2 regions of the Gracilibacillus salinarum genome follow, and region 1 is predicted to be linked to the other one. Evidence: riboswitches for the same ligand, from Rfam matches in the RefSeq annotation. Region 1 holds a riboswitch; the other holds the start of a gene.
The links. A riboswitch is a leader RNA that binds a small molecule or an ion and turns the genes downstream of it on or off. The one in region 1 is predicted to bind S-adenosylmethionine.

Region 1 (4,204 bases):
TTGCCTTTTAAATCTTCAATCGTTTCTATTCCCGATCCTTCTTTAGTCACTAATGCCGTCCACTCCGGTTGAGAATATACGTAGACATTCTCCAGCGGTACACCATTTGATTCTGCTATAAGTGCTGCTGCACCTGCTGTCGAGCCAAAGTCAACACTATCACTATTCAAAAATTCAATCGCTTTGTTACTCCCTTGACTTAATGTCCAGGATACATCAATATCTTCCTCAGCAAATGCTTCCTCTGCCCAGCCAAATTTCTTTAACACCAAACTGGTTGGCGAATAGTAAGCATAGTCCAATCTGATTTCAGACGGTTTTGTTTCAGCTTCACTGCTGGATGAACATCCAACAGCGAAGAAAACAATAATTCCGAAAACGGCAATCGCAAGAAAACTTCTGAAATCAATTAGTGGTGCTTTACTCATGATTTTGCCCCCTTATTTTCTTGTTTAAATTTCACATGCATAAGTCGAAATGGTACCTCTTAAACGTTGTGCTTCTTTATACGTACAACGGTTATGGACAACTTGCAGACCACCTTCTAAAGCTACTTGTTCTGCTTTCGGTGATACTACACCTTCTTGCAGCCAGAATACTTTTGGATTCACTTCGATTGCTTCTTTGGCAATTTCGATAGCTGCATCAGGACTGCGGAACACTTGCACAATATCGATATCCACTGGAACACTCTTAAGATCAGGATAGGCTTTTTCACCTAGAATCTCTGTTTCTCTCGGGTTTACCGGTATAATTTTATAGCCTAGACGTTGCATTTTTCTAGCAAGACGATAGCTAGGTCGTGCTTCTTTTCCACTTAATCCAACGATTGCTAGTGTTTTTTGACGAGTTTGCTCTTCACCATTTTCCTGATAACGTTCATATGGTGAATTCAATGCCCATTTAATGATACCTTCGTCATTAACAACAATTTGTTTTTCTTTTTCCGTTCCGATTCCCGTTGCTTTTACTAGGGCTTGATCTAAGTCGTTTTGAATATCACGGATCGATTCAATACCAACAGATAAACGCACTAATTCTTCGGATACACCTGTTTTATCCAGTTCTTCTTTTGTTAATTGCTGATGTGTAGTCGATGCCGGGTGAATAATTAAGGATTTAGCATCCCCTACGTTTGCTACATGTGACCATAGCGCTACATTGTTAATCAAGTCGCGTCCAGCGTCACGTCCTCCTTTAATTCCGAAGACGATAATCGACCCAAAGCCGTTATTCAGAATACGCGTTGCCAGTTCATGAGACGGATGGTTTTCCAAGCCTGGATATCTCACCCATTCTACCGCTTCATGCTGGTGTAAATATTCCGCTAATTCCTGGGCATTACGATTATGTCGTTCCACTCTTAAGTGAAGTGTTTCAAGCCCTTGCAATAGCTGGAAGGCATTGAATGGACTTAAAGCAGCACCAAAATCTCTTAACAGCTGGACGCGAACCTTCGTTATAAAGGCTAATGTACCAAAGTCAACCGCATAACGGATACCGTTGTAACTTGGATCTGGTTCTGTAAACGCTGGATATTTTTCTGAATTCCAGTTAAATCTTCCTCCGTCGACAATTACACCACCAATGGAAGTACCATGACCCCCGATCCATTTTGTTGCAGAATGAACGACAATGTCCGCTCCTAATGTAATCGGCTTACAACCAAATGGGGTTGCGAAGGTGTTATCAATTATTAAAGGAATTCCCGCATCATGAGCAATATCTGATACCCTTTCTATATCTAACACTTGTAAACCAGGATTCCCAATAATCTCACCGTAAACAGCTTTCGTATTTTCGTTAATCGCTGCTTTAAAGTTCTCTGGATCGGTTGGATCGACGAATTTTACGTTAATACCGTATCTTGGCAACGTTATATTAAACAAATTATACGTACCACCATATAAGTTCACACCTGCTACAATTTCATCACCTGCACTAGCAAGATTCAAAATCGAAAGCGTGATGGCAGACATCCCGGATGACGTGGCAACAGCTGCAACTCCATCTTCCAACAGCGCCATTCTCTTTTCAAAAACGTCTACAGTTGGATTACCAATTCGGGAATAAATATTTCCAGGCTCATCCAGTGCAAATAACCGTTCCGCATGCTCTGTATCATGGAACACGTAAGAAGTAGATTGATAGATCGGCACTGCTCTTGATCCTGTTGTTGGATCTGGTGCCTGCCCGCCGTGTAAATGAATAGTTTCTGGATCATACGTTGAATGCTTGTAATTTGGCATGTTTATTTCCTCCCCAAGTTTTCAAAAAATTTAATCTTTTCTAATTATTAAAAAGCCTTCTTCATAAGAAGAAGGCTTTTATTAGCTATGCAGAAGTCTTCCTCTTATCTGTCAGGATAATACCTGCAGGAATTAGCACCTTTTAAGCATTTGCTTAATGGTTGCCGGGCATCATCGGGCCAGTCCCTCCGCCTCTCTGGATAAGAGTTTACCTATTTAGTTGTAATCATTAAAAAAATCTCGCTATTTGAGATAGAGAGACTTAACTAATGGCTTCGCTCTCTTATCTCTCCAAGCTTAAACGCTCAGTGGAATTGGCACCTGTATTAAGTGAACAGACACTTAATGGTTGCCGAGGCATCAAAGGGCCATGTCCCTCCACCTCTCTGGATAAGAATCTATTCAATTCCGAGTTGTTTACTTATGTTTATCATTTGTTAGATATACTTTAGCATGTTCTGAAAATGGTGTCAACAAATATTTTGAATATTATTAATTACCATAAAATGCCTGTGCGTCAAGGGGTTGCACCTTTTGACGCCGCTCGAAATACGATGTAACAGAAAAGGGTGACGGACATGGAGACGAAAGTAGATATACTTGCAGAAGCACTCCCGCTTTTAGATATCATCACGATGCTGCTGGTAGGTGAAGATCTTGTTACAGGACTGGTTTACGTACTAGTGATCAAGTGCGTTACAAAAGATGAATTAGTGAAAGTTTCTTTTATATTATTAATTATTGTGTTGAATGGCTGATGGTTACAGCTTGTCCGTTTGAAGCAATTTGGCTTGCTTAACATGGAAAAATAAAACCGGATAATTACAGCCAATCTTAATACAAATACCTGTAATACGGATTATGCAAAGTAAAACTCTCTAACATTGTAGTGATTTTGATAGATTTCATCTGCTTAGCAAAGCTCCGGAAATAGGCTCCGCGTCCTGTGGGCACGGCTTCAGCTAGGCTACTACCTGTAATACTTCTTTGCTGCCTTGTACCGAGGAAGCTCACTTCGAAGCAATACTTGCAGACACAGGCACAAATGAAGTGGATCTTCAGCTCGTGCTGATTCCACGGGAGTCTCCGCCTATTTCCTACGCTTAAGGAAGTGCTACAACGTATATAACAGCTAAAAGCAGTGATTCTAAGCATTATGTTATTAAATGCTGATATTTATGGATGCAATCAATATGCTAACTGATCCAAAGATTGTTGAGTAACTACGCTAGCGTAGGCCAACCAGGTAGGCGTTGAAGATCCACAACGTCTGCACCTGTGTCTACTAGTAATGTTTCGAAGTAGGCTTCCTCGGTGCAAGGCAGCAAAGAAGTAAATCAAGTAGTGGTCTAGCTCCATCCGTGCCTGCAGGACGCGAAGTGGTTGGTAGAAGGAATCCTGGCACATGTATCATTTCGAAATTATCAGCAAGCATAAAGCAGCTATACATAATCCGTATTATAAGAACTTGTATATTATTTTCTCAGTTTTAAGCCAAATTTTCTTTTAACATGTAAATAAAAAAAGTGGCGAGTTAAAACTTCGCCACTTTTTCTAGATTAACTTAATTTAAATCAGATGGTTTATGCTCCATTACTTTATCGATTAAACCATATTCTTTTGCACGTTCAGCTGTCATGAAATTATCACGATCTGTATCTTTTTCGATTACCTCTAGTGGTTGACCAGTGCGTTCCGCAAGAATTTGGTTTAGTTTTTTACGCATCTCGATAATACGATTTGCATGGATCTGAATATCAGACGCTTGACCTTGTGTGCCGCCAAGTGGCTGGTGAATCATAACTTCACTGTTAGGCAGTGCAAAACGTTTACCAGGCTCACCTGCTGCAAGTAGGAAAGCACCCATAGATGCTGCCATACCAATACAGATGGTAGAAACATTTGGTTTGATGAATTGCATGGTATCATAAATCGCCATACCCGCTGTAATGGAG
Region 2 (4,204 bases), 1.8 Mb from region 1:
GAAGACGAGAGGGATGCCTAATTTCTCGCATAAGAACAGCGTATCATCTAGCGTGAAGGAGGTATCATCATTTTCCAGCATCATCATTTGTTGTATCGTTCTCGGGACAAGCATCCAGTTGTCGATGAAGCGCTCCAGTGATCTCTCGGTTTCCTTATATTTACCGCCAACATGAATGACGCAGCGATGCTCAGGGTTGATGCCCATTCTTTTGAGCAACAAATAATGCATTCTCAGGGTCAGAATGGAATTTTTCAGTATCTCTTTTTTGATAGAATTTAACACGACAAAATGGTCCGGATGGAAGTCAATCCGCATGTGATGCTGCTTTACATAGTTACCGATTTCGATCAATTTCTTCCGTAATGGCTTCATATAATGCCAATCCAGCAGTTCCTGATGATTGGCTAGTGGGATAAGTCGTGAGGTCAGACGGTAAAAAAAGATGTCAGATGCTCGGTTATGCTTTAAAATTCGTAACGTGTTATGTAAATTATCGAGGGAGATTCGCTCTAATTTGCGAATGGCGGCTTCCCGATCTCTTATGGTTTCAAATTGCTTAAAAGTCATCGTTTGAGAAGGTGAGGCATTTTTTACATATTTACTCATGGCCACATAGCCTAGTCGGACGATTGTCATAGTTACCTCCTGGCATGCATAGTGTTACTGTTAGCTTTCCTTTATTTTCTTATATTTATGTAACCCTTTATGCCTTCAAACGTATCTATGGATGGGGAGTGGATGATGATGATGAAAATAACGAAGACTAATCAGCTGTATCAGCTAGCCTTTATGCCGAGATTTTTTCCGGTGAACTGTTATATTGTAGAGGAGGAACAATCCCTTACACTTGTTGATGCAGGATTACCTTTTTTCAAGAATGCGATTGTCAAAGCTGCGGCTGAAATCGGTAAGCCAATTGAAAAGATAGTCCTCACACATATTCATAGTGATCATATTGGAGCGTTGGCTGGATTGAAAGCCGATCTGCCGGAGGTGGATATTTTCGTACCTGCTGAAGATTTGAAAATGCTGAAGGGTGGGCTGAAAAAACAAATCAATCGTGTGCCATTTCAGCAAATTGAAGATGGTACTCAAATCGGTTCTTTGAAAGCGATCCTGTCACCTGGGCATTCACCGGGCAGTATGTCTTTTTTGAATGTGAACGATCATAGTCTGATAGCAGGGGATGCCTTCCAGACATTCGGCGGATTAGCTGTTTCCGGAGATGTCCGCTGGCAGTTTCCGTTTCCTGCCTGGGCTACATGGGATAAAAAAAAGGCGGTGGAAACAGCAGAGCGATTAGCGAATCTGCACCCTTCTGTGCTGGCGGTTGGTCATGGCGATTTGTTGTTTCATCCGGATAAGCAAATGAAGGCTGTTGTAGAACGTGCGCAACTAAGCTGGATGTAAGAGTTGCACAAATTGTCAGAATATGTTGACAAAAGGTAATGTGTGCTTTAAAATAACAACATTGCTATTTAAAAATTCATACTATTTTCATTCTTATCCAGAGAGGTGGAGGGACTGGCCCTGCGAAACCTCGGCAACGGGTTTTATTCTGTTTACGGAATAAAAAGAGCGTGCCAATTCCATCAAGTGAACCGTTCACTTGGAAGATAAGAGGAGTTTAATACATACTTATTGAATCTTCTCTTCTAAGAATGAAGGGAAGATTTTTTTGTTTTAAATTCATCTGAAGACACTACACAATACGGTAGAAAAGAGTGAGGCTATGATTGAGTTTCAGAACATCAGTAAGACGTACACAACGAACGACAGGAAAATAACTGCAGTGGATCAGGTTAACTTATCGATTGACCGGGGTGAAATTTTTGGCGTGATTGGTTTTAGTGGCGCTGGAAAAAGTACCTTGATACGCTGTGTCAACTTGTTGGAAAGGCCCGATATCGGTAAAGTCCTTGTTAATCACAACGATCTGTTAAGTCTATCAAAAAGTGAATTGATAGACGTGCGCCGAAAAATTGGCATGATTTTTCAACATTTTAATTTACTAGAATCGAAGACTGTCTTTCATAATGTTGGTTTTCCATTATCGTTAGCGGGAGTACCGCGGGCTAAAATCAAGCAAAAAGTAGAGGAATTACTAGCGTTTGTCGGATTAGCGGATAAAGCGGATCATTATCCGGAACAGCTGTCTGGCGGACAGAAGCAGCGTGTCGGCATTGCGAGGGCATTGGCTACTGACCCGGAGATATTGCTTTGTGATGAAGCGACCTCTGCATTGGACCCGCAGACAACGAGTTCGATTCTTGATTTATTGCGAAAAGTAAGAGATGAGTATCACATTACAATTTTAATGATTACCCATGAGATGCAAGTAATTAAAGAGATCTGTGATCGTGTAGCAGTCATGGAAGAAGGCAGGGTCATCGAGGAAGGTTCGATCTTTGATGTCTTTTCTAATCCACAGCAGCAAACGACGAAGAATTTTGTCAAAACGGTTATGAACGACGAGCTGCCGCAATCGGTGATGGACAAGGTGACGCATTCACAAGGCAATAGCGCCATCTATCGGTTAACTTTTGAAAATGATTCGACGGAAATGCCGCTTATCTCAGAAGTTGCCAAGCGATATGATGTGCACACCAATATTTTGTTCGGGCAGATCGTGGAGCTGCAAGGCCGTCCATTCGGTAATTTGGTCGTCGAATTGCGAGGAAAGTCCAGTGACATCCAACAGGCATATCAGTTTATCAACAGCAGAGTAAGAGTAGAGGAGGTTACAGCAGATGGACATTAAGTTAATGGATTTTTGGCCAAGAATTTTGGACGCGACCCTGCAAACACTGCAAATGGTAGGATTCTCGCTGGCATTTTCTTTAATTTTAGGACTACCACTGGGGATTATTCTAGTGATCACAAGACCAGGTAATTTATATGGTAATAAGCCATTTTTTAATGTGCTGAATGGCATAATTAATTTCTTGCGATCGATTCCTTTTATTATTTTGCTTGTTGCTATCATACCGTTTACTAGATTGCTGATTGGGACGACGATTGGTACAGCGGCAGCAATTGTGCCGTTAGTCGTTTTTGCAGCACCATATATTGCAAGATTAGTAGAGAGCAGTCTGCTGGAAGTATCACCTGGCATGATTGAGGCAGCAGAAGCGATGGGTGCGAAGCCTTGGCAAATTATTTTTCGCGTCATGGTTCCAGAAGCATTCAGTTCTTTAATTTTGAATATTACGATTGCGACGATCGGGATCGTTGGTGCATCGGCGATGGCTGGTTTTGTCGGCGGTGGTGGACTGGGCGATTTAGCGATAGCATACGGTTACCAGCGTTTTGAAACAGATATTATGATTGTGACGGTTTTACTGCTCGTATTAATCGTACAGCTGATTCAATCACTAGGAAATACATTATCCAAAACATCACGAAGAAGGTAGGTTTTTTCATTGAAAAAGAAATTATTGGTCTTATTAATTTTAATTGCAGGAATTCTGGCAGGCTGTGGCAGTGACGATTCAGCGAGTGCCGGGGACAGTGAAAGTGAAGAAGTAACATTGAAAATCGGTTTGAACGGTTCGGGTGTTCCGATCTGGGAATTTGTGAAAGAGAAAGCTGCGGAAGAAGGCATTAACCTCGAGCTTGTAGAATTCTCCGACTATGTTCGTCCTAATATGGCTTTAGCAGATGGCGATATTGATTTAAATGCTTTTCAGACGGTATCTTATTTTGATTCTTTTATTGAAGAAAGAAATCTTGATTTAGCACCAATTGCAACGACAATAATCGCACCAATGGGTTTTTATTCTGAAAAAATTGAAGATATAAGTGAAGTTCCAGACGGCGCTAAAATTGCACTGCCACAGGAAGCCACTAATATGGGGCGTGCGTTACTTTTAGCTGAGAAAGCTGGTTTGATTACATTAGAAGAAGGATTTGACGGAAATGGCGATCTGTCTGCTATCGTTGAAAATCCAAAAAATCTTGAATTTGTACCAATGGTTGCGGCACAGACACCGCGTGTATTGCCTGATGTTACGGCATCAATCATTAATAACGGGGTAGCTGTGGAAGCAGGCTTCGTACCAGTGGAAGATGCGATTTTTATTGAAGATGATACAGCGACACCTTACATCAACATCATCGCTGCACGTTCAGATGAGGTAGATAAAGAGGTCTTTCAGAAGTTAGTAGAGATTTATCAAACGGAAGAAGTGGCAGCACATAT

Region 2: another riboswitch for S-adenosylmethionine. It lies ahead of MUN87_RS08130 (methionine ABC transporter ATP-binding protein); the one in region 1 lies ahead of MUN87_RS21715 (PLP-dependent aspartate aminotransferase family protein).

What each region holds. Positions count from the first base shown of each region.
Region 1 covers NZ_CP095071.1:4,680,509-4,684,712, reverse strand. Annotated here, with positions in the region: gene MUN87_RS21720 (aliphatic sulfonate ABC transporter substrate-binding protein) at 1-428, opposite strand, end outside; gene MUN87_RS21715 (PLP-dependent aspartate aminotransferase family protein) at 453-2,249, opposite strand; SAM riboswitch class I at 2,351-2,456, opposite strand; SAM riboswitch class I at 2,530-2,646, opposite strand; gene MUN87_RS21710 (hypothetical protein) at 2,828-3,007, shown strand; gene clpP (ATP-dependent Clp endopeptidase proteolytic subunit ClpP) at 3,814-4,204, opposite strand, start outside.
Region 2 covers NZ_CP095071.1:1,727,204-1,731,407, reverse strand. Annotated here, with positions in the region: gene uvsE (UV DNA damage repair endonuclease UvsE) at 1-639, opposite strand, end outside; gene MUN87_RS08135 (MBL fold metallo-hydrolase) at 751-1,413, shown strand; SAM riboswitch class I at 1,504-1,626, shown strand; gene MUN87_RS08130 (methionine ABC transporter ATP-binding protein) at 1,736-2,764, shown strand; gene MUN87_RS08125 (methionine ABC transporter permease) at 2,754-3,416, shown strand; gene MUN87_RS08120 (MetQ/NlpA family ABC transporter substrate-binding protein) at 3,426-4,204, shown strand, end outside.